DNA from 2 places in the Ruminococcus sp. SR1/5 genome. Region 2 is predicted to be linked to the other one. Evidence: predicted binding sites of a transcription regulator. Region 2 holds the regulator's gene; the other holds the start of a gene.
The links. Region 2 encodes LexA, which represses DNA repair genes until DNA is damaged. Its sites were predicted from a motif close to CNAACANNTGTTNG; they were not measured.

Region 1 (3,431 bases), 1.9 Mb from region 2:
TTGATACAGAAATTCTACAACCTGGCACCAATTCTAATTCTTTGATAAAGGTCAGATTGTGAAGGGTTGCTCTGGAAACAGAGCATCCGTCAATTTCCACAGGGTCAAAAACTCCCACAGGTGCAATTTCTCCGAAACGGGTGGGTGTCCATTCTATATTGCGAAGAGTGGTTTCGTAAGTTTCGTCTTCAAACTTAAAAGCCAGTCCATCTTTATAATGATGTCCGGTACGCCCGCAGTTTTTGGAATAGTCCAGACTGTCGAAAATCATTACAATTCCGTCAATAGGCAGATGTTTTTTGCCTGCCAGATCAGTCAGCCTTTCAATATACTGATTTACAAGTTCCGAGGTTAAGGGATGGTTTGCAGCAATATAAGGACAAGGCTGAAAACCATAGTCAAACAGGCTGGAAATTTTCATAGCTCTGCTGTCTGGAAAGAGAAATGGAGAGTCCAGACCTTCCAGAACATTAAAAGGCATAAAGTGCAGACAGCGTCCTGCACAATTTGCCGGATCAAGACTTCGCACAGAGCCAGAAGCCAGATTTCGCCCATTTTTGTAAGGTTCTCCTTTTCCATCTCGGAGGGTTTCTTTTAAACGCTCAAAGTCATGGGTTGGGATGAAGGATTCTCCAACAATCACTAGCCGGCCTTTATATGGAATTGAAAGAGGGACATCAACGTATGCAGGGATGTTATGGGTGATAAGTTCCCCAATTTCTCCGTCGCCACGCGTAGAAGCCTCTACAAGTGTTCCATTTTCGTAGACCAATTTAGTCGTTAATCCGTCCAACTTCAGCATAAACAGAACCGGCTGCTTACCGGCAAAGCTTATCAAGTCCTGTACCTGCTTTGTCTTATCTAAAGAGAGCAAAGGGACTGGATGCTTTACTTTGGGAAGTTCACTGATGGGAGTATAGCCTACGGTTTGTGTCGGTGAATTGGATAAGATAAAGCCTGTCTGCTTTTCTAATTCCACTAATTCATCGAAGATTCGGTCATATTCCGCATCACTGATATTCGGACTGTTCTCATTATAATAAGCGTTACGCTGTAAATTCAGATAGTCCACCAGTTGTTTGATTTTTTCCACGTTTGATAATTCATTGGGATGGTTCATTTTATTCTTGTCTCCTTTTCTATGGTATAGTTGTAATTCTTATTTGTTCCGGTTTTTCTTCCTCCTTTCTTTGCGTTTAGGCATAAAAAAAGAGAATGACACGGATGTTCATTCTCTAATGCGTGCAGTTTCCTGCAAAATAAAAAAAGCCAGAAATCCCTGCTGGTAGCGTGGTATACTTCTGACACTTTTACAAACCTAAACTGCGTGCGTATATCCTTTCCGGATGACACAAATAATAATTACATAGTAAGTGTAACACTATATGTAGTATGCGTCAATATAAAAACACTATATATCGTTTAGTCTGAGAGGAGAATTACTATATATAGAGGAAGCATGGATATGGAAAATATTATCTCTTGATTTCAGAACGTATGTTCTATATAATGAGATGTAAAGGAGGGGAACGTGAGTTTGGGAAAAGTGATTTTTCATATAGATGTAAATTCTGCCTTTTTGTCCTGGGAAGCGGTATATCGGCTGCATCATTTGGGATGGAAAGGCGATTTAAGAGAACAGGTGTCGGCGGTAGGTGGGGATATGGCGATGCGTCATGGAATCATTTTGGCAAAATCCATTCCAGCAAAGAAATATCGGATACAGACAGGTGAATCAATCTTGGAAGCAAAACAGAAATGTCCAAATCTTATTTTAGTGCCTCCGAATTATGGATTGTATGAGAGGTGTTCCAAAGCTTTTATGGGAATTTTGCAAGAGTATTCTCCCGCAGTGGAACAATACTCGATAGATGAGGCGTTTGTAGATATGACTGGAACGGAATTGCTTTGGGGGACGCCAGTGGAAGCAGCGGAGAAGATGCGGAGGCAGATTAAGGAACGGCTTGGATTTACAGTGAATATCGGTATTTCAGAGAATAAACTGTTAGCTAAGATGGCAAGTGATTTTCAGAAGCCAGACAGAGTGCACACATTATGGAAGTCTGAGATACGGAATAAGATGTGGCCATTACCGGTAAGCGACTTGTTTTTTGTAGGACGGGCAACAACAAAGACACTTTTCAAGTTGGGAATCCGAACAATAGGAGATTTGGCAAAGAGCAATCCTGGCTACTTAAAACAACATTTAAAGAAACATGGGGAAGTAATCTGGGGATTTGCAAATGGGATTGATGTATCTGTAGTCCAGTCTGCCCCACCTGCCAATAAGGGATATGGTAATTCCACAACGATTCCTTTTGATGTGACAGATGCATCTACAGCAAAATTGGTGCTGTTGGCTTTGGCAGAGACAGTAGGAAGCAGACTTCGTGGAGCAGGAGTCAGGGCAGAAGTGATTGCAGTAGGGATCAAGAATTATGATCTCAGTTATGCCAGTCACCAGATGACGCTTCAGAATGCAACCAATATTACGAAAGAGATTCATCAGTGTGCCTGCCAGTTATTTGACCAGCTCTGGGATGGGACACCCATCCGGCATCTGGGAATCCATACCAGCCGCATCAAGGATCAGGTGAATATGAGGCAATTGGATCTATTTGATACGAATGATTATGAGAAGCTGGAAAAAATGGATGAAACGATAGATCAGATCAGAAAACGGTATGGGAATGATTCGGTAATACGTGCGGCTTTTTTAGGTGGGTGTATTGATCACATGAGTGGTGGCATTTCACGGGAAAAACGTTCTGTGGACTATGAGAAATTAAAGACAGAATAGCGGGAAGGGGGAAGAAACGGTGGCATTTGGAATCGGAATAAATACAGAGCATACAGAGCAGGAGCCTTTATCCGGAACCTATCATGAGGTGGCAGTCCAGTGCTGGTTCACAGCTACCGGAAAATCTCTGCCATTGATGCTGAAGGTAAAAGGGGAGGATGAAGAGATTATCCAGATCAATCATATCCAGGTTCTGACTGTAGAAAAGCAGTGGTATGCGGGAATTTTGAACTGGAAGTATAGATGTCAGGCGGTACTTTTGGGAAAACAAATCAATTTTGTGCTTCTCTTTTGTCCGGAGGATTGTGCATGGAAACTGGTTGTATAAGATACCAGGGATGAAGTAAAATAGGAAAAAGGAGGACAGAAAATGTGCGGAAGATATTATGTGGATGATGAAACCTCACGGGAAATTGAAAAGATTGTAAGGAAACTGGACCAGCGTTTAAAGATAGAGCATGGACAGGACATCCACCCGTCTGAATCTGCAGTCGTTCTTACAAAGGGGTGTAGGGAAGTGGCTGCGAGGCAGATGCAGTGGGGCTTTCCGGGGTTCCAGGGAAAGGGACTGCTTATCAATGCAAGGGCAGAGGCGATACTAGACAAGAAGACCTTTCGAGAAAGTGTGCTA
Region 2 (3,431 bases):
TCAATCTTACCGTATTTAGCCCCATCGATCTCCATGATTGAAAAGTCTCCTGTCTGCGTCAGATCATCTTTCAGGAACTTGACGCGGATCGATGTACGCTCCTTCAGATTAGCAGCCTGCTTCTCACTTAAAGGGATCAAAAGACTCCAGCGTTCATCTGTAATGATCGTATAAATATCATCTCCGGCCTTTATCTGTCCATCTGTTTTCAGATCCGTTTCCTGATAGGAATTCTGATCAAAATCAGCAGCTGTGACATTATCAACGGTTTTGGTTTCGTAGCCATCTGTAGAATACAGGATGATCCCGTCTGTCTGCGCACGGCGGATATTTGGATCACTGGAAACTATAGTTGTAACTGTGGCTTCCTCTCCATCTTCAGACGTCGTGCTTGCAGAAGAAGCTCCCGAACTGTCTGAAGCATACTGAAGGATGCTTCCATTGAGCTGATATTTAAAACTATAGGCACTGTTGAATTTGCTGGGATCAAATCCTTTGGAAAAGCTTTGCATATTACTGCGTATATCCGCCAGCTCCTCTCTGCTCAGAGAGGTTACATTGTCTGCAGATCTTGAACTGTTCAGGCTGTAGACAGCACCGTTGGCATTGATCTTGGTACCTTCCCTTGCGTAATATGTAACGTAACCGCCCGCATCTGCCTGCACTACGTTCTCTGTCATGATCGCCAGCCCTGTGTATGTCTCATTCATGGATAACGGACCGGAGGGAACCTGATAAGATTCCATATGAGAAGCTGTAAGATAAAGAATCACACTAAAGATCATATAGATAAAAATTGCTCCGAACATTACAGTTCCAATGTTCAGACCAAAAATTTTACGAAGCTTTGCTAAGAATCCCGGAGTTTTTCCGGAATGTACTTTATTATCCGGCAAATGAATGCCTCCTTTACATCGTTCATCTCTTAAAGTTCGTTTTATTGTAACATTTTATTTAAATGAATACAAGCTTTAAAACGTGCGAACATACTTTCCGAATATCCGTTTGCCATTTTTTCAAAAGTATGTTATACTATTCAAAATATAATTTCGTGATGCTGTCATATTATGGTCGACAGCAGATAAAATCAACCCAGGGAGGTAAGTACACATGACATATGGCAGAATCAGTAAAAAGCAGCAGGAAATACTGGATTATATGAAAAATGAGATCCTTAACAGAGGTTTTCCGCCCTCCGTCCGTGAAATCTGTGAAGCAGTAAACCTGAAATCCACATCTTCCGTTCACTCCCATCTGGAAGCTCTGGAAAAAAACGGATATATCCGCAGAGATGCCACCAAGCCCCGTGCGATCGAGATCATTGATGATAATTTTAATCTGGTCCGCCGCGAGGTTGTCAATGTTCCTCTTGTAGGCACTGTTGCTGCCGGACAGCCGATCCTGGCAGTGGAAAATATCGATGCTTACTTTCCGATCCCGGCTGAATATATGCCCAATGAACAAAGTTTCATGCTGACTGTCAAAGGCGACAGTATGATCAATGCAGGTATTTTTGATGGAGATCAGGTTCTTGTAAAGCAGCAGGCAACAGCAGAAAACGGCGACATGGTAGTTGCTCTGATCGATGATTCTGCAACAGTTAAGACTTTCTACAAAGAAAATGGTTATTATCGACTTCAGCCGGAGAACGACAATATGGAACCGATCATCATCACCGGTAATCTGCAGATCCTCGGCAAAGTATTTGGTGTATTTCGTTTCTTTTCATAAAAATATAAACAACAGATCCCACCCAATGTAATGTGATCTAAAAAGAGAGATATCTTTAAGGTAGCTGTACAGCCCCACAAAGATATCTCTCTTTTCTTTTTCAACAGAAAACTTCTGCTTTTTGATTTCTTCTTATTTAGTTCACATAATATTTTTACAGTAAACTAATACAACAAATTTTACTCATTCTCACCAAGAAATTCTTCCGCATCAAGAATCTTGCCGTCTCTCCAGATCCTCTCAAGATCGTAGAAAAGTCTGTTTTCCTCATCAAAGATATGGATGATCATATCACCGTAATCCATGAGGACCCAGCTGGAGTTTCTGGTTCCCTCGATCTGTTTTGCTTCATATCCGGCACGGCCAAGCATTTCATCTGCATTGTCAACCATTGCCTGTACCTGATTCTGGTTGGAAGCACTTGCGATCACAAAATAATCTGCGATCACGGAAACCTCATGGATATCAATGATCTTGATATCCTTTGCTTTTTTATCATCCAGTGCCTTGCAGGCGATCCGGACCATCTCTTTTTCGATACTCATAGAATTTTAATCCTCCTGTCTGTTGGCTGCATCCTGCATTTTTCTGTCATGGAGTTCTTTATAATAAACATAAGCATCCCTGGTCGTACTGTCGATTTCCTTGGGATTTTCCTCCAGATATTCCAGTGTATCCTTTAAAATCTCATACATACACTCATCCAGATCTTCAAAAGCAATCTTTCGCACCTTCGCAAGATTCGGAGCTTTGTCACGCATTGGTTCAATATAGTCTGAAATATATACGATCTTCTCAAGAAGGCTCATTCCCGGTCTTCCTGTTGTATGATAAGTGATCGCTGTCAGGATCTCTTCGTCTTTAATATCATATTTACTGCTGGCCACATAAGCCCCCAGTTTGGCATGAAGAAGAAACGGATGATCCTTTTCAAAATCTGATACCGGAATATCATGCTGGCTGCACAGCTTCAGTTTCTTTTTATTAGGAATACACTTTGCACTGTCATGAAGAAGTCCTGCAGCCTGTGCATCCTCCAGATCATAATCATAAACCATGGCAAGCGCAGCACAAGTGTACATAACCCCCATTGTATGCTCAAATCTGGCCTCATCCAGATATTTGGAAAGTTTCTTTTTTATCTTGATAAAATCATATTTTCCCATCTGAATCATTTCCTTTATAGATATCGTTTTTCTCAATATAGGAAATCACAGGCTTGGGAACATAATAGCGGAGACTCTGCCCGCTTTCATGCCAGGAACGGAGCAGCTCACTGGAAACATCAATATTCATGGTATCCAGTCGAATAAAATTCCCGTTATACTTCTGTGACAGAAGTTGCATCTGCTGATCAAGTTCCTTCAATGGAGTATGATCTCTGGTTGCCACTACCAGTACTGCTTCCTGACAAATGCGTTCCGGTTCCATCCAGGTATCAAAATTAAAAAGCGAATCTGCACCGATGATAAAATAATACTCTGTGTCCGGATTCGCTTTATTCAGCTGTTCCAGAGTCCGGTAAGTATACGTATAGCCTTCCTCATGCATCTCGATCAGAGACAGCTCAAAGTGAGGATTATCCTCTATGGCAAGACGGACCATTTCCGCACGCTGTTCATCAGTCGCTCTGCCCTTACGGTTCCGTTTATGAGGTGGATTTCCGCAGGGCATGAACAAAACTTTATCAAGCTCAAGCT

Region 1: the regulator LexA is predicted to act here: its motif matches at 1,491-1,504, upstream of CK1_RS13980 (Y-family DNA polymerase).

The regions. Positions count from the first base shown of each region.
Region 1 is NC_021014.1:2,802,179-2,805,609, forward strand. Features, by position in the region: gene ligA (NAD-dependent DNA ligase LigA) at 1-1,120, opposite strand, end outside; gene CK1_RS13980 (Y-family DNA polymerase) at 1,538-2,800, shown strand; gene CK1_RS13985 (hypothetical protein) at 2,820-3,128, shown strand; gene CK1_RS13990 (SOS response-associated peptidase) at 3,171-3,431, shown strand, end outside.
Region 2 is NC_021014.1:926,684-930,114, forward strand. Features, by position in the region: gene CK1_RS04800 (biotin/lipoyl attachment domain-containing protein) at 1-896, opposite strand, end outside; gene lexA (transcriptional repressor LexA) at 1,111-1,731, shown strand; gene rsfS (ribosome silencing factor) at 1,911-2,276, opposite strand; gene yqeK (bis(5'-nucleosyl)-tetraphosphatase (symmetrical) YqeK) at 2,283-2,897, opposite strand; gene nadD (nicotinate-nucleotide adenylyltransferase) at 2,884-3,431, opposite strand, start outside.